Regions from separate parts of the Oceanobacter sp. 5_MG-2023 genome, predicted to be linked through region 1. Evidence: predicted binding sites of a transcription regulator. Region 1 holds the regulator's gene; the other holds the start of a gene.
The links. Region 1 encodes PhoB, which activates phosphate uptake and scavenging genes when phosphate is short. Its sites were predicted from a motif close to TGTCATANNNNTGTCANA; they were not measured.

Region 1 (9,332 bases):
ATTACCTATATGATGGAAGACCCGCGATCTATCAGCCAGGCGATCAATATTCTCTGGATTCTGCGCGCCATTGAACGGATTGGCGACCATGCCCGTAATATCTCCGAACAGGTGATTTACGTGGTCAGTGGAGCCGATGTACGGCACAGCTCGATCTCCGAAATGGAAGAGCGAGCCCATAAAGACAAAGATGATTCGTCATCTACAGGAGCGTAACGCGTACTGGAGTGGAAATTTCGCAGAAAGAGTGATTTTTCAGTATGTTAGGGGAAAAAGATATTGACGGATGCCAGCGGCATCTATAGTATTCCCGCCCACTTAGCCGGTATAGCTCAGTTGGTAGAGCAACTGACTTGTAATCAGTAGGTCCCGAGTTCGACTCTTGGTGCCGGCACCAGTAAAATGATTAAGGGCTTCCAGAGCAATCTGGAGGCCCTTTTTCTTTTCTGCTGGTACGCTTTAGTTCTGTTCTGGGTGCTTATTCCAGTTATCCCCAATCTTCATAAATCAAGCGCTGTGGCTTTTTGTCCGTGGTCTGTCGTGTAGCTTTTAGCTGCTCAACGGCATTGGCATGCCAAACCTGCGTTTCACAACGATGGTTAATGTGCCTCAGGGATTGATACTTCCCAAACCGTTTGTGGTGTATATCATCGCTCGTAGTAACTGATAGCGGCTCATACAATTATTCAGTCAACAGGCGTCACGCCATTCTCTGTGCTGCTGTAACTTGTCGGAAATTTTTCCGGATGTGAGCCTTGCCGGTACATACCATCCGTGATTTATGTAGGTTGTCGGGTGTGAGATCCATCGGGGTGGCGAAAGAGTGGGAGTGAGTAGTTGATGACGTTATTGGTGTCGGTATCCGGTTGGCTGCGGCCTTACAATGATGAAATCGCGCTGGCGATTATTGCCACGCTGCTGGTGGTCTTTGGTGACCGGATCAATCGGCTGGTGCGCAAGCTGGTCAGGCCGTATTGGGTGGGATTTCGGGTGCTGGCCTTTGTCGCTCTGTGTACCTTTGGCTATGGCACGTTGACGGTCTGGTTGGTGCCTGTTCTGGCGGGAGTACTGATAAGTCTGGCTGCGCCGGTTTATGTGGCGTCGATTGTTGGCAGCTTTGTGGTGTTGGGAATTCTGGCAGAGGGCTACCACAAGAAGTAGTCGTCTTGGCGGCTGTCAGGCTGTGGGACGTCTATCTGGGGTGGAGAAGGGGGTTGGGTAAATTGGACGGCAGGTACATCCTGTACAAGCCGCCACAGCACCCTGGAACAATCCTGGTTCCGTATACATCATCCTTGCCACAATCCGTCGTGTTGGTCATCCCTGTGCTGTCCGTTGCTTACTGTCCATTTGCCTTCCTGGCAAGCCTTCTGGCCATCTTCCTTGGGCAATCCATTTGCCGTGCCGTCCTGGCAGGTCATCCACTGATGAATATCCTTGTACCTCATCCTGAGGCATGTCCTGACATTCCATTGTGTTGCTCGTCTGAGCCGTCCTGCTCCCTTATAACCCTTCCCTGGCGTGTTCCTGCGGTACGTCATGTACCGTGTCCCTTTCCTTTGCCGTCCTGGCTGCACTCCTGTGCCTTTCCTGTTACCGCTTCATCCTGAAGTGGTTGCCATCCTGGCAATCTTCCGTTGATCTCCTGTCCGTGTGGTCACACTTTACCAAAAAAGCTGATGGTCAGGATGGAGGCGGGACGGCGGTATGCTTGCAACAGGAATGAAATGAAAAATAAACTTCATACAAAACAACAGGTTGTGTTTTATGTAGCATGAAAGTGAACAGAAACGGGTAGTCCAGACTACGTATTTCCCACAGGCTTGTGAGATATCTCGCACAAGCCTGTGGGCGAATGTCTCTGGCAGAGGCATTGGGTATCAAAAGCGCGGGAGAGTATTAGCGGGCAATACCCTGGCTACGAGCGTTCACTTGTCGGGAAAATGCTTGCGGGTCGGCGATTTCACCGTCTTCGCGCAGTGCCGGATAGGGCAAGTCATGTTTTTGGCAGAGCTTGGCTGCGGAGGGCTGGCACCACTCAAACAGCAAGGTATTGAAGCGGTCGTCATCCAGATGGCGCTGCTCGAACAGGCCTGCCTGCTGGCGTTGACGTGCGGCCTCGCAGAGAATAATCGCGGCAGCCACGGAGACGTTGAAAGAATGCACCATGCCGAGCATGGGGATGATCAGGTGCTCGTCCGCCAGTTCGGAGGCGATGTCGCTGACGCCTTCTTTTTCGGTGCCCATCAGGATGGCGGTGGGTTGAGTGAAGTCATATTCCCGAAAGTCGATCGCTCTGTCTGTCAGATGAGCTGCGCAGACCTTGATACCGCGTTGCTGGTGCGTGCGGATGGCGGTTTCGATGTCGGCATGGGTGCTAACGCTGACCCAGCTCTCTGAGCCAGCTGCAGCGGCGCTGGTGACGGTATTAAGGCGGAAAGTGTCGGTTGGCCATACGCAGTGGATGTCTTGCACGCCAAAGGCGTCACAGGAGCGGGCAATGGCGGCCAGATTGTGCGATTTGTAAACTTCATCGGTAATGACCGACAGGTCTGGCTGGCGTCGGTTGAGGGTGTTGATCACACAACTCAGGCGTTCTGGCGTCATGTTCGGTTACGTCTCTCTGGCTCAAAACGGAGCGGCATTGTATAAAACCTTCCGGTTTTATGCACGGAACAGGTATGAAAGACAATTTATTGATAGGAGCCGGCTATTTGTGGCGTGGCTTTACACTGCTGAATGAACCGGGAATACGCCGTTATGTCTGGTTGCCCATTCTGATTAATCTGCTGGTGTTGTCGTTTGGAAGCTATTGGCTGATTGATGCAGTCAGCCAGTGGGATGGCTTTGATTCCAGCTGGATCAGTTGGCTGGCCTGGCTGGTGGTGCCTCTGTTGCTGTTACTGTCGACCTTGATCTCGGGGTATTTTTTCAGTGCGGTGTTGTTGCTGTTGGCGAGTCCGTTTTATGGCTTGCTGGCGGGCAAGATCGAGCAGCGTCTGGGGCATGAGGTCGAGGACGAATCCATTGCCGCGTTGATCCCGCGTACGGTGATACGGGAGCTGGTCAAGATGGGTTATTACCTGCCGCGTTATCTGTTGCTGCTGTTGTTGTCGTTTGTGCCGGGCGTCAACTTGCTGATGCCCTTCGTCTGGTTCTGGTTTGGCAGCTGGGTGATGGCGTTGCAATACAGTGATTATACTCTGGATAACCAGCAGCAGAATTTCCGTGCCAGCCGAGAGCAGGTGGCTACCCAGCGCTGGACGGCCTGGGGATTTGGTGGGGCGGTGTCGGTGCTGATGGCGGTACCATTACTGAACTGTCTGGTGCCCCCGGCGGCGGTGATCGGGGCTACGCTGTGGCAATTGCAACGGCAGGCCGATCAGTCACGGGCCGGTTGATCTATTGGCCGGCCTCATCACGGTTGTCAGATAAGCAGGCTGCGGGGAAAACACAGGTGAATGTACTGCCCTTGCCTTCGATGCTGCTGATTTTCAGCTCGCCGTCATGGTGCAGCAAGACGTGTTTGACAATAGCCAGTCCCAGTCCGGTACCGCCAGTGGCGATGCTGCGGCTGGGGTCGGCGCGATAGAAGCGCTCGGTCAGGCGGGGGATGTGATGCTGGGCAATACCGATGCCGTTATCCGAGACGCTGAAATGCCCTTTACCGCCTTCGGTATACCAGCGCAGGGTGACGTCACCCCCTTCCGGGGTGTATTTGACGGCGTTGAATACCAGGTTGGAAAATGCACTGCGCAGCTCATTATAAAAGCCCATCATTTTTTGATCCTGATCGATGGTCAGGGTAATGGTGTGCTTGCTGCTGCTGAGTGATGCGGCATCGCGACGGATGGCTTCCAGCAGCGGCTGCAGCTCGATAGGCTGAGGCTGTTCCGTCTTGCCGGTCTCCAGCCGTGACAGCATCAGCAAATCCTTGAGCAGGTTTTCCATACGATGACTTTGTTCGCTCATTTGCTGCAGCATGCGACCCCAGCGTGGTGGCAGCATCTCGGAAGCGGCTTGCATGGTTTCGACGTAACCGGCAATCACGGTCAGCGGTGTACGTAATTCATGGCTGACGTTGGCAACAAAATCCTTGCGCATTTCTTCCAGTTGTTTCAAACGGGTGATGTCATGAATCAGGATCAGGCGATCCTTGCGGCCAAACAGGGTGATATTGAACTGCAGGTAAATGCGCGGATTGATGGGCGATCGAATCGTGAGCGGTTCCTGATAATCGGCCTTGTCGAAGTAGGCCTTGAATTCTGGTGTGCGGATCAGGTTGGTGATGGGCTGGCCAATGTCTACCGGGTTGCGTAACCCCAGGTAGTTTTGTGCGGCCTGGTTCCAGAATTCCAGCGCGCCGCTGGCATCCACCATCAAGACAGAATCTTGCAGGGCCGCGGTTGAGTCCTGGATACGATTGATAATGGCCTGCAGGCGCTGCTGGTGTTTGATATTGCTTTGCTGCAAGCGCTGGTTCTCGGTAAAAATCGCTCCCCAGATGCCCAGTGTTCGCGGTAATACGGTGGTTTGTCCCTGATCCAGCCAGCGGTGCAGGCGGTACAGTTGCAGCCATTGCCAGGTGATATAGGCCCCCATCATCAAACACAATGCTTCCAGCGGCCGGTCAAAAAAGACGTAACCACAACCAACGGCCAGAATCAGCAAGTAGACAAGGCGGCGCAATTCTCTGCGCCAGACGGGGGACATCAAAATTCAGGAGGCTTTGGTCGAAAAGCGGTAGCCGGTGCCACGCACGGTTTGGATCAGTTGTTCGTGAGACTCACCGAGTGCTTTGCGCAGACGACGAATATGCACGTCAACGGTGCGCTCTTCAACGTACACATTACCACCCCAGACTTGATCGAGCAGCTGGGCTCGGGAGTAGGCCCGTTCCTGGTGGGTCATGAAAAACTGCAACAAACGATACTCCGTAGGGCCGATGTCAATCGGGTCGCCATGAGCGGTAACGCGATGGCAGACCGGGTCCAGCATCAGGCCGCTGACTTCAATGGGCTCTTCGATGCCTTGTGGGGTGGAACGGCGCAAGACGGCTTTCAGTCGTGCGACCAGTTCTCGAGGGGAAAACGGTTTGGTGATGTAGTCATCTGCCCCCGCTTCCAGCCCTTGTACTTTGTTATCTTCTTCGCCCTTGGCCGTCAGCATGATGATTGGCAACTCAGCGGTGCGGTCTTCACGCTTGAGGCGCCGGGCAAATTCGACGCCACTGGTGCCTGGCAGCATCCAGTCGAGTAAAATCATATCAGGCTTTCGATCGATAATCTGCGCATGTGCTTCCTGTACATTGGCAGCCTCAAGGCATTCATACCCGGCCATTTCCAGGGCCACGGCGATCATTTCCCGGATAGGGGCTTCATCGTCCACAATAAGAACGGTCTTGCCAGCTTTGGTCATAAGGCTCGTCACGCAAATGTCACAATAGGAATAATGCGGAGGTATTACACTGACCTAGTGTTACAAGCATGTGACACTGTTGGCATTGGCGTCAAGCCTGACACCAATTACGCGCTGGACAGGGCGTAGTGTGACAGGAGTCCGGCCCAGATCAGCGTGCCATACCAATGGGCTGCCAGAAACACTTTCATGCAGGCTTCCCGGCGGCGACTGCGGATAGACCATAATTGCCAGACCAGATACCCTCCGGCGACGCACCAGGCCAGATAAAACGGCCAGCTTGCTTCCAGCTGATTGCCCGTCAGTAACAGACAAAAATGCGCCATTCCGTAGAGAATGGCGATCATGGTGACATCCAGGTCGCCAAACAGGATCGCCGTGCTTTTGACACCAATCAGCAGGTCATCGTCGCGGTCGACCATGGCGTAAATTGTGTCGTAACCGACCGTCCAGCAAACATTGGCAATAAACAATAACCAGCAGACAGCGGTCAGCTCATTGGCCTGTGCGGCAAAGGCCATTGGAATCGCCCAGGAAAATGCAGCGCCGAGAAACACCTGTGGCAAATGGGTATGGCGTTTCATAAAGGGATAAAGTGCTGCCAGAGCGACCCCGCCGAGGGATAACCAGATGGTCAGGGCATTGGTCAACAGCACCAGCGCCAGACTGATCAGGCACAGCACAATAAAGCCGGATAATGCTTCGCGGTCAGAGATGCGTCCTTGAGTCAGGGGACGGTCCTGGGTGCGTTTGACATGGCGGTCGATATGACGGTCGGCGTAGTCGTTAATAACACAACCGGCCGACCGCATAAGAAATACGCCCAGAGTAAAAATCACCAGATTGGCAATGGAGGGAATGCCCTCGGCGGCAATCCACAGCGCCCACAAGGTTGGCCAGAGCAGCAGATAAGAGCCAATCGGCCGGTTCAGGCGTGTCAGCTGCACCCACTGATACCAGTTGGGCCAGAGTTTGTTGAGTGAGGCGGACAGAGGTGATTGCATAATCAACGCCTTGTGTCGTCTGACAAAGGAAAGGAGGCGGATACCAGCAAGGACGAGAAGGCTTCCGTTACCAGCAGTGGTGCACCATGAATTGTAAATACCGAACGCCTGGCCCAGCCAAACGGGTTGGGCTGGTTGACTGTTGACGCCCTTGTGCGGCTGAATTTCAGCGGTTGGCGGCGCAAACTGGGCTGGCGGAACAGATAGCTGCCAAGCGAGCGGTTACCAAGATGGCGAATCTGTTGTCCTACCCGTGCAAGGCTGGTCAATGGAATGGCAGTGCGGGCTCGCACCAGTTCCGTTTGTCCCAGGCACAAGGAAACCTCGCGTACCCAAACGGGTTGGCGTCCGTGCAGCTTCAGGTCTGCCTGTTCGGTTGGTAAAGCCGGGCCGCAATATTGTCGGATAACCTTGACCGAAAATGTGCTTGGGTCCAGTGCCTGCAAACGCTTGGTCAGTGACCCGGCGTCATTGAGCCAGTGACGCCACTCGCGGGGAATGCTCGCTGGTGTTACACAAAAGCGCCCGCTCCAGCGTGGTGTTGTGGCCAGAAGTTGCGCATGGTATCTGGGTATAGTGCTTTTCATGGCGGCGCAGCATGCGTCAAATCGCATTTAGTGGCAAGAGGATTGCTCTGTCCATTGATTTTATGCGGGTTGGACAGTAGCTTAGGCGGCCGAAGTATCGAGTCGGCTGATGCAACATCGGCTCCAGCCGTTATTATGACAGGTGTGACATGAAAAAATGGCAGTGCGTGGTGTGCGGCTGGATCTACGATGAAGCTGAAGGCGCACCAGAAGAAGGTATCCCGGCAGGTACCCCTTGGGAGGACGTGCCAGCAGACTTTACCTGCCCGGATTGCGGTGTCGGTAAAGATGATTTTGAAATGATAGAGATTTGACCATTGATTCCGACCTGCTGTCCCCCAACGGTAACCCCTGCCGATGCCCGCTGGGCATTGATTGTTGTTGCCGATGCGGTTGCCGATGCGGTTGCCGATGCGAGCACCGCCGCTGGCTACCAACGGGTGCACGACTACTGTCAACGCCATGGACCCGCGTCGGTGCTCTTGATTTGTGCCAATGATGGCCAGCAAGAACAGTCCAGCGCAGCGGATATGGCGGAGCGTCTGGGAATCGTGGTGCTGAACAACACCCCGGTGACCAGGATCGACCATTCTGGCCGCTGCCTTGAGACGCCGCTGGGGCGATTTGACTTCGAAACACTGATTGTCGCGCCTGCTCATCTGGCGGATAACGTTGATACCGAGCAAGCCTTGTGTGACCACAAGCGCCAGCCATAACGGTATTCGTTAGCAGCCGCCGCCGTATACAAAGTACTAATATGAATAGTGCTGTCGGTAGCCACTGCGCTGACGGTAACAGATAACCGATATTCCTGAGCCTGCGAAGCAGGCCGTACAACCAGGCGTTATGCCTAACTTATCGAGAGGATTCATCTCCATGCGTAAACCAGAACTGGCGGCCGCCATTGCTGAAAAAACAGACCTGAGCAAAGAAAAAGCAACAGAAATCATCACCGTTGTCACCGATCGTATTGCCCAGGCACTTTCCGAAGGCGAGAACGTCAGCCTGATTGGCTTTGGTACCTTTGAAGTACGTCAGCGTGCTGAACGTCAGGGCAAAAACCCGCAAACAGGGGAAGCCATCACCATTGCGGCAGCCAAGGTACCCGCTTTCAAACCCGGTAAAGCCCTGAAAGATTCGGTGCAGTAAGCCGATATGATGGATGCCGCAACGCTGACCCGGCACTGGGTGGAAACATTGGTTATCGGCGAGGGGTTATGCCCTTTTGCTGCGCCAGTGATGCCAGCACTGCGGATCGATATTTGTGAGCATCCTGACCTTGATCAGGCCACGGCCGAGTTTATGGATTTACTCACCGAAGTGGCCAGGGCAGACAGCGAGACATTGCCAACGGCATTGTTTGTTGTGCCTGGGCTGGTCAAGGAATTTGATGAGTACTGGAACTGGAGTCTGATTTGCGAACAGTTACTGGTACAAATGGGTTACGAAGGCCTGCTACAGTTAGCGACCTTTCACCCTAACTATTGTTTTGATGGTGAGCCGCTGGATGATCCGGGCAACTTCACCAACCGTTCTCCCTTCCCCATGCTGCACATTATCCGCGAGGCGCATATAGAGCAGGCGCTGGCCTCGGTTCCCTTTCCTGAACGTATTCCCGAACGCAACCAGAAGCACCTGCGACGCCTGGGTATTGCCGGTGTGCTGGCGTTGATGCCAGAGCTGGCAAACACGGAAGTATTGTCTGATCAGCCGTCAGCGCAGGGCTGGCGGCCGAAATAACCACCGGGATTTGCCTGGCAAATCCGATTGCCGCCGATCAGGCTGACAGTACGGAAGACTGGCCCATTGATTCCCTGGCTCGCTGGATCACCGTTTCCGTGGCGTCGCGTACCGTCTCTTTGTCAAGACCCAGAGTCTGGAGGATTTTGGTATCCAGTGCTTCTTTCGGGCCATCGCCGTAACCATGAGCGCGTAAACTACGAGTGGTGATATTCAGCAGTCGGGCGTAATGGGCGTGGGCGCCGTTGTAGCGTGAATTATGTTGCTGCCGCAGGGCTGTGACGACCTCATCCGGGAGATGCCACTGATCGATCAGGCAGGCGGCAATCTGTTCACGTGTCAGAGCCAGTACATGACGTTCGATGCAAGAACGGTTGATATGTGGATTGGCTTCAATATAGCGATTGATCAGCGCCAGTTGATGTGGAAAGACATGAGCCAGCAATAAAAAACCGAAGTTATGCAGTAACCCGGCCAGATTGGCCAGGCTGCAGTCCAGCTGCTTGTCTTCTGGACAGCGTCGGGAAAGCTCACTGGCCAGCTCGGCTCCCATGGCTGCTTGTTGCCAGAACGGGGTATAGCC
Region 2 (9,332 bases), on a different contig from region 1:
CGGCATCCACCCTGAAACCCTTTATTGGTATCGGCGTCACCGACCTCGGTGTGACCAGCTGGAGCCGTACTATTTTTGATACCGGCAGCTTTATGCTGGAAAACAGCTCCCGGGTCTACCGGGACTGGAAACGCCAGGGTCATGGCGAAGTCAATCTGGAACGCGCTATCGTCGAATCCTGCGATGTCTATTTTTATGATGCCGCCGTCCGCGCGGGAATTGACAAGCTTGACCCTTTTTTGGCGCAGTTCGGCTTTGGCCAGAACCTGGCGATAGATGTTGATAACGCCTTCTCCGGGCTGCTGCCCGGCCGTGAATGGAAACGCAAACACTACAAAGCCAGCTGGTACGCCGGTGATACCGTCAACCTGGGCATTGGCCAGGGCTATATGCAGGTCACCCCCTTGCAACTGGCCACTGCCACAGCGTTAATGGCCAATCGCGGCAAGTGGGTCGCTCCCCGTCTGCTCTCTGCCCACAGCGGTCAGCATGAAGCGATTGATGAAAGTGAGGCCCAGGACATCAAACTGAACAACGAAGACAACTGGGATCATATGTTTGAAGCCATGCGCAAAGTGATCTCCAGCCCTCATGGCACTGCTCGCGTGCTGCAAAAACACCTGGAGTTTTCCATCGCAGGCAAAACCGGTACTGCCCAGGTTGTCGGCATCAAGCAAGATGAAGAATACGACTCCGACGCCCTGCGCGAGCGCTTGCGTGATCACGCTCTGTTTATCGCCTTTGCGCCGGTTGAAGATCCGCAGATTGCGATTGCCGTGGTGGTCGAAAACGGCGAATCAGCGGGCCGTACCGCAGCACCCATTGCTCAATCAGTTATTAATCTTTACCTCAGCGGAAGCACTGGCGAATGAGCAATTCCGACTTCACCCGCACACTGGGTAGCGGCATACACCCGGGATTTGATCGTGGTAAAGCATTATTCACCCGCATTCATCTGGATTTGCTGCTGGTGATACTGCTACTGGTACTGTGCCTGGCTGGCTTACTGATACTGTATACCGGCAGTGGCCGAGATACGCATATGCTGGTACGTCAGGCCGTGCATATGGGCATTGGTTTGCTTGGCATGGGGCTGGCAGCACAGCTGCCCCCTCGCTTTTATCAAATGATTGCGCCCTGGGCTTATCTGTTGGCTCTGGTTGCCTTGATCAGCGTGCTGATTGCCGGTGTAGGGGCCAAGGGCGCGCAACGCTGGCTGGCCCTGCCCGGGCTGCCCCGCTTCCAGCCATCGGAACTGGTCAAGCTGATTCTGCCACTCACCGTGGCCTGGTATATGGCCCGGCGACCGGTGCCGCCGCATATCACCGACTTGCTCAAGGCCAGCGGGCTAATTGTTATCCCGACGATACTGATCCTGAAACAGCCCGACCTGGGTACTTCACTGTTGATCTCAGCGTCTGGTCTACTGGTGCTGTTTTTTGCCGGTATGGCCTGGAAGCTGATTGGTTCCCTGATTGCTATCGTCTCAGCCTGTGCCCCACTGATGTGGTTTTTTGTTATGCACGACTATCAAAAACAACGGGTGCTGACCTTCCTGAACCCGGAAAGTGACCCACTGGGGTCTGGCTGGAATATCATTCAGTCAAAAACCGCCATTGGCTCCGGCGGCATTGAAGGCAAAGGCTTTATGCAGGGTACCCAGTCACAACTGGAATTTCTGCCAGAGAGTCATACCGATTTTATTATTGCCGTACTGGCAGAAGAACTGGGTCTGATTGGCGTATTGCTGCTACTGGTGCTGTACTTCCTGATCATATTCCGCTGTCTGGTGCTTAGCAGCCGTAGCGAGACCTTGTTTGGCCGCCTGCTGGCGGGCAGCTTGTCCGTTACCTTTTTTATCTATGTATTTGTGAACATCGGTATGGTTAGCGGAATTTTACCTGTGGTAGGTGTTCCACTACCACTGGTCAGCTATGGTGGAACGTCAGTCGTCAGCCTGATGACAGCCTTTGGCCTGATCATGTCCATGGCAATACATCAAAAACGTTAATCAAAATACTTAACAGGGAATCAGTATGACCAGACTTACACGTCAACTGGCAAAGACTTGCCTGGTTATCAGTCTTAGTGGCTCAGCGCTGGCATATGCCGGTTACGACCAGCACTCTCGCTTTAATGAGTTTGCGGCCGAGCTGGAAAAGGAATATCAAATCCCTCCTGCAGAAACCAGGCGTTGGCTGGCAGAATCGAAAAAACTCGACTCGGTACTGGAAGCCATCGCTCGTCCGGCAGAAAAAACCCTCGAATGGGATAGCTATCAGGATATTTTCCTCACCAGCAAGCGCATTGAAGGCGGCAAGGCCTTTATGGCAAAACATGCCGGGCTGTTGGCGGCGGCAGAACAGAAGTACGGCATTCCCAAAGAAATCATCACTGCCATCATCGGTGTGGAAACGTTCTACGGCAGTCGTCAGGGTAGCTACCGGGTACTGGATTCACTGGCCACACTGGCATTCGACTACCCTAAACGGCCGATCTTCTGGCGCGAATTAAAAGCCTTTTTCTCACTGGCCAAAGAAGAAAATCTTGATCCCGCAACCGTCAAGGGCTCTTACGCCGGCGCCATGGGCTACGGTCAGTTTATTCCGACCAGTTTTCTCGCGTATGCCGTTGATGGCGATGGTGATGGCCAGCGAGATTTATGGGCTAACCCAGCGGATGCCATTAACAGCGTCGCCAACTATTTCAACGTCCATGGCTGGCGAGCACACGAGCCGGTGGTACAACGCGCCCGCGTCAGCGGCAACCAGTACCAGCAAGCCGTTAATGACAACCTGAAGCCCAAATGGACTGTCGCAAAACTGGCAGCCATGGGAGTTTCCACCATCGAGCCAGCAAATGCCGAAGACCCTGCCAGCCTGGTCAAACTGATTGGCAAGCAAGGAGCCGAGTTCTGGCTGGCCCACTATAACTATTACGTGATTACCCGCTATAACCATAGCCGTCTGTATGCCATGGCGGTTTATCAGTTGAGTGAGGCGCTGAAACAGTGAAGACCGGCTTTTGGCTGATCATGGCGCTGCTACTCAGCGCCTGCAGCTCGCGTTACCAGCACAAGGAAGACTTCAGTCCTCCAGAACCACCGGATTTATCCACCATAGAGGAGCCCACCCCCACACGGGAACCACTCAGTGTGACGGGTAACGGCCCAACGTATCAGGTGCTGGGACAACGCTATCAAGTACTGGATCAACCAACGTCATTCCGGCAGACAGGCATCGCCTCCTGGTACGGCATGAAATTCCATGGCCACGCTACCTCCAACGGTGAAATTTACGATGTTTATCAATTTACCGCGGCCCACAAAACCTTGCCGTTACCCAGCTATGTGCGGGTAACCCGTCAAGACAACGGCAAAAGTGTGGTGGTACGGGTCAATGATCGCGGGCCATTTCATGAAGGCCGTATTATTGACCTGTCGTATGCCGCTGCCCACAAAGTGGGCCTGGATGTATCCGGCACCGCCCCGGTCACGGTCGAACTGCTGACCCAGCCTTACCCCGACAAGGTACACTGGATACAGGTGTCAGCCCTGTCCGACCAGTCCAACGCCAGGCGGCAGCAGCAAAGCCTGAGTCAGGCGCTGAAGCCACTGTCGTGGCCTGTGGAGGTACATCAGGGCAATCTGAATGGCAAACCACTCCATAAGGTACGTATCGGCCCGGTACCGGAAGGAGAGCCCTTGCAGGACTTGCTGATCAGGTTGGAAAACCTGCAGATCAACAACCCCGTCATACTCGGTGCTCATCAACTCGACTGAGCACCATTCACATTGCCGTCACGCGCAGCAGATCACAAGCCACAAAAAAAAGGGCCACGACCAAACTGGTCGGGCCCGAGGCAAGGGTACTCAGCGCAGAAAATAATAAAACCGGCTCTTATTCTCCAGAGCCGTGTTTTTTGATGTCCTTACGGATAGCCGCATATACACCTACAAAAAATACGCAGGTCAGTCCGACAATCACTAATCCGGCAAAAACAACTTCGTCCATAAACATAGTGGGATTCCTCACTCTTAGTCGGTCTTGCGTTTGACGTGTTGAGGGCAATGTAACAGTCCACACCTGTGTCAAATTGACTCACATCAAGCCGTTTTTCAGCCGCTCTTTATAACCGTTGCTACGCTTGATATGCATCAAAAGCGACATAAGATCAGTTATTGGCTGGCTTGCTTATTGCGCTGAAACAGGAGGCAGGATTTCAGGGAGACGGTTATTCCGATGATCAGGTCATCACCGGCAGAAACAGGGGCAGGGACGTTATCCGGACGAAGATCCCTGTTTCCCAAAGATCTTATTAGGGTCGAGCAAACCAGCGCCCACAGGCGCTGGCTGCTGAAAAATGACAGGTCTTGCGTGGCATCCTTGCACAAGGTGCTGTCTGTCATGCTTATTGATCGTTATCTTTCTGGATTACCGAACGCCACTGCAAGGTTAATTCAGGTCATCTGCACCAGCAATTCACAGATTTTTCAAAACGAGTTCAATATCGCACCAAAAAACAACACATTGATAACAAACTAATTAGAGATAATTCGCCCCCGATAGACCCGGGTAGACGGCCCGATCCGCTCCCGATCATCAATCATGGCCGTCGCACCGCGGTACGTTCTGTCCATAATCGGCTTGGTTTTTGGTGCCTGGGTCGGCAAAAACATCTCAATCATCTCAAGTAAATCATGGCTCACGCCGCTTTTTACAAGGGTTCTGAGGTCATCTTCCAAGGAAGGCGAATCATAGTGAATTATGCAGCCCTGCTCATCTTTCGCTAATCGCTTTATTTTTTGTAGTAGTGCGATATTGTTGCGGTTGAATTCAACCATGTGGTTCCCCCCAAGTTGGTACTAGGGATTTTACTGCAACGCTCATACCATTGTTTTGTATTTTGTTTCGATTTGAACAATCGGCTGATCCAACTCACGATCTATATAACGGCTAAACTGACCAGCCACACACTCCCAGCTTAGCTGTTCTGCCGTCACTCGTGCCGCCTTGCCCTGCTCAACCAGATCACTCTCCAATAATGCCTCGGCGGCAGAGACAAACATCCGCTCGGCAATATCCGGCTTCTCTTCAACCGGAGCCAACGAACCGTTAACACCGGACTGAATATGCATATGGGCAGCTGCCATATCAAATGCAGCCACTGGCAAGCCACTGGCCATGGCCTCCAGCGTTACCAGACCAAACGTCTCCGTGACACTGGGAAAGACAAACAGATCAGCGGAAGCAAAATGCCGGGCCAGTGCCTCGCCCGTTTGCACGCCGGCAAAAATCACATCGGGATGGCTGGCCTGAATATCACCACGCATCGGGCCATCCCCCACCATCACCAGTTTCAGATCTGGTCGGGTCACCCGTAACTGGTCATAAGCCGCAATGGCGAGCGGGATATTTTTCTCTGCCGCAATACGTCCGACATACAGCATCACCCGGTCACTGTCCTTGACCTGCCAGGACTGCCTGAGACTGATACTACGCCGCCGCGGATGGAACAGATGACAATTGACCCCGTGAGGCAATACCTGAACGTTATGAAAGCTGGATTTACATAAAAACCCGGCGACTTCTTCGGAAGGAACCAGGGTTCCGGCGGTACGGTTATGGAAGCGGCGCAGCCAGTTCAGCGTCAGGGTTCGAATCCAGCCCAAGCCATAATAACTACTGTAACGATGAAAGTTGGTATGAAACGCACTCAACACCGGAATGCCGCGCTCGGTGGCCAAATTCAATGCCGAGTTGCCCAGCGGGCCTTCGGTGGCAATAAAGACAAATTCCGGCTGAAAGCGATCCCAGGCCGCCCGAATATCTCCCCGGGCTGGCCAGCCAATCTGTAAATCCGGGTACATTGGAATGGTCAAACCACGGCACCAGACTTCTTCCACTTCTGGACGCCATGTCGAGCGCGGCCGAGTACGAATCAGCTGTACCTGAAAGTGACGAGGGTCCAGCGCATTAATCAACTGGCGCAGGGAATTAGCGACACCGTTAACATCGGGCACATAGGTTTCGGTAACAATACTGATACGAAGTGGAGCCATACGGGTCTGGCACTCTGGCTAAATTCAACCAGTGTGCCAGCACCACCGTGACACTTTGATGAAGCCAATAAAGCCCCATATCACTCCACCAAACGTCAGCTCTCCAAACCAGCCCTCCACGTCATCCTCCGGCTCAGAACGCCTGAACAACAGCCTGAAATCAGGGCGACCCAACCGGGAAAGGGAAATGGAAATGGAACTTACCCAAAAGAAGCAATAGTTTATCGAGCAACCAAAAACAGCGAACAGGATAACAAGCCGGATAACAAACGAATGACAGGCGGGTTATGGGTCATGCGGGGAAAAGAGACAGGCTGGTCAGCCAATACGAGCAGACTGCCCGTCGCAGATACCAGTCACCCCAGTATCAACGACGGGCCGGAGACCCGCATACAGAATGGATATAACCAATGCTTAATGAGTGACTTCTGAAGCACTCATCGAGGACGTCGTTTCTTCACTCAGTTTGGACAAGCGATAACGTAATTGCCGTGGCGTCAATCCCAGCACTTTTGCAGCCATGGTCTTGTTGCCGTTGCACTTATCGATGGCTGCGTGAATATCACTCAGTTCATCTTCTTGCACACGCTGGTAAGGACGTGCATACAGAGTCTTGAAATTAGGCACCACTTGTGTTGCCAGAATCTGAGCAATCTGAGCACCAAGGCAGTGCACCAGTTCAAGGCTGACATTGTCCAGTCTTGCACCACGAAGGTCCATCACCAACACAGCCAGTACTGACTGACGCAGCACCAGAGGGACCAACAAGCAACGATCCTGCAAGGTCAGGCCACTGGCTTGGGGGTCAAATCGTTCCGGACGCTCACTGCCATCCTTGATGACCAACCATTCACGTGATTCAAACTGACGGCACAAGGCATGTTGGACAGCAAAGCTGTACACACCATTAGTGACACCAGTGGAACAATATTGGGCTTTAAAGCGGCTTGGGGAGTCAGGTAATGCAATGGATACATTACGCAGTTCCGTGTGTTCAGAAATCAACATCAGCAGGCGTTGGATGCTTTCTTCGTCCTGGTAACGACCTTCAATGATTTCAGTCAGGCCTGTCAGCCAATGGGCGGCAGTGGCAGGTTTGGGCTGGCGATAGTCTTGGATATCAGCGATTTTGTACATGGGCAGATCCTCCTTTACATAGTCTTTCGCAAACTCCGTACCAGCTCTGCCAAACCAACCAATAAATTTTGTCGGCAGGCGCCCGGATCATGGCCAGCGCCCAAAAAATCATCAGAACAGGTCAAAAAAGCACTATTGACTGCCTATACGTACCGTACTACGGGGTTGTGACTGGTTTATCCAGCGTTCTGTCATCACTCTGGAACAGTCAAGGAAGAAAAAAATATTGCCTTTTATCAATAACTGCCCAAGTAAAGCCAGCAATGCTCACAAAAATGCACAAAGAATTATCACAAAGACGACACAGTCGGTGCAAAAGAGTGCAAAGGCAGAATTCAGAGAAACGTTGATGATAAAGACTGGCCGCCGGTCAAACGGATCGAAGACCAGCAGCCGGGCATCCTGTTCCATGCCCTGTCAGCTTTTACCTTGATATACCTTGATGATTATTCAAGCAATGTCAGGATCGTCACTTGGCATATATTCCTTATGCAGCCAGTTGGCGGTAAAGCGGCACACATCATGAGTCGTTAGCAGACCAGCCAGTCTCTCATTACGCATGACAATCACAGCGCTGCTGCCATTGTCTGCCATATAAGCCAGCACGACATCCAGACGCGTGTGCAGATCAACCCGGGCCACGCGTCGTTGACACATATCACCGACCACCAGCTCCTGGCTATCATCCAGATTGTGTCCAGGCTGCTGCGCCAACTTGATATCGTCAGCCCCTAACAACCCGATCACCTCATCACCATCCATCACCGGCAGATGATGACACTGATGTTGTGCCATCAAGTCTGCGGCTTCTGTTAACCGTGTATTTTCACCAATATGCAGAGGGAATGCTGTCATTACTTCAGCGAGCGTTGGCATGTGTCTCATACAACGAGTCTCCGATATTATTATTGCGGTAACGATCTGAACAACAAGACTGGGCGCTGACAACAGTCACCCACCCTTCAATCAAACGCCGATGCGACCCAGGGTATCCACGATTTGTCGCAAAATCTCAGACAGTGCCGGATGATCCTGATCGAAGCGAATGGCGTACTCTTGCAAGCCTTCCACGACATCACCGCTGTCAGTCAGCTCCATCACTTCAATATCTTCCGCAACTTTTCTCATCAATCCTGCGGTTTCTTCATCCAGCTTCGGGTTGGCCTGCAACTCTTCATGCAATTGCTGAAGCTGTTCCTTTAGTTGATTTTCCATACACACCTCTCTTTTCTACAGTCTGCGAGACAAAACACATTGCCTGATACTACAGAGGACATCCATTTAATCCTGCACGGCTCTGCGCGAGTGTTGCCGTTGTTCAGGGCAAGACGACGAATGCAGCGAAATGACGAGTCCTTTTCAAATTCGTCAACACCGCACTGGACGGCGGCAACCCGCGCCCTTCGGGGGCTGCCGGATTAAATAGATGCCCCTTACAGGCATTGTGCATCAGGATACCTGATCAACAGCTGATCTTGCGCACGATTGTACAAACCCGGCCGGATTAGAGGTCTGTTAGAGAGCTGGAAGAACATCCGAATGGCTGACTATATAGCGATAGCACGGGATAGCGAGAAGGTTTGTGAGGATACAGCGCCAGCAACCATCAGGCTGCAGGCGGCGTGTATAGCAACAAGGTGATCATCCGATCAATAAGTAGCCTGGCAGAAAATGGGCATTCCACAGGACTGGGCGAGACGCTTGAAAGCAGGGAAATTGGCATAATCACCAATATACAACAGTGGGTTACGTGACAAATCCAGCCGTTGCAATTGCGGCAAAATCCGTCCCAGCACATTCAGCAACATGCTGTGACTACCCGCAAGCGGCACCCACACTTCCTGTTGCCCGGCAATACGGGATAAAAATCCAAGTAACAAATTGGAATTTTCATCCATGCTGGAACGTGTATCGGTATACACCAGGTTCAGCCACTGACCTTTGGGCAGATGATAAAAATTTGCCATATGTACGGCCGTTGGCAGCAGGTTTTCTGCCAGCAGATGTATTTTGGCCATCGTTTCCTCGTCAGATACGTCCCCGCTATTATGTCGGGCAGGTACCTGAACCAGCTTCACACTCCATCCTCGAGATGTGATGAATTCCTCTGGAATCCGGGCAAACATAATGTCCT

Region 2: Q4551_RS05975 (glycosyltransferase family 1 protein) is a predicted target of PhoB. The motif match lies at 6,323-6,340, and genes of this name have one in related genera.

What each region holds. Positions count from the first base shown of each region.
Region 1 is NZ_JAUORS010000024.1:22,171-31,502, reverse strand. It holds gene phoU (phosphate signaling complex protein PhoU) at 1-216, shown strand, start outside; tRNA gene Q4551_RS14065 (tRNA-Thr) at 322-397, shown strand; gene Q4551_RS14060 (DUF3392 family protein) at 841-1,161, shown strand; gene trmH (tRNA (guanosine(18)-2'-O)-methyltransferase TrmH) at 1,900-2,607, opposite strand; gene cysZ (sulfate transporter CysZ) at 2,682-3,401, shown strand; gene phoR (phosphate regulon sensor histidine kinase PhoR) at 3,403-4,713, opposite strand; gene phoB (phosphate regulon transcriptional regulator PhoB) at 4,720-5,418, opposite strand; gene ubiA (4-hydroxybenzoate octaprenyltransferase) at 5,526-6,422, opposite strand; gene Q4551_RS14030 (chorismate lyase) at 6,425-7,009, opposite strand; gene Q4551_RS14025 (rubredoxin) at 7,159-7,323, shown strand; gene Q4551_RS14020 (hypothetical protein) at 7,327-7,725, shown strand; gene Q4551_RS14015 (HU family DNA-binding protein) at 7,886-8,158, shown strand; gene Q4551_RS14010 (DUF1415 domain-containing protein) at 8,165-8,749, shown strand; gene Q4551_RS14005 (aminoacyl-tRNA deacylase and HDOD domain-containing protein) at 8,787-9,332, opposite strand, start outside.
Region 2 is NZ_JAUORS010000006.1:107,014-116,345, forward strand. It holds gene mrdA (penicillin-binding protein 2) at 1-872, shown strand, start outside; gene rodA (rod shape-determining protein RodA) at 869-2,011, shown strand; gene mltB (lytic murein transglycosylase B) at 2,037-3,014, shown strand; gene Q4551_RS05960 (septal ring lytic transglycosylase RlpA family protein) at 3,011-3,781, shown strand; gene ccoM (cytochrome c oxidase subunit CcoM) at 3,900-4,019, opposite strand; gene Q4551_RS05970 (hypothetical protein) at 4,541-4,843, opposite strand; gene Q4551_RS05975 (glycosyltransferase family 1 protein) at 4,886-6,061, opposite strand; gene Q4551_RS05980 (helix-turn-helix domain-containing protein) at 6,476-7,198, opposite strand; gene Q4551_RS05985 (CBS domain-containing protein) at 7,649-8,083, opposite strand; gene Q4551_RS05990 (DUF4404 family protein) at 8,165-8,413, opposite strand; gene Q4551_RS05995 (hypothetical protein) at 8,848-9,216, opposite strand.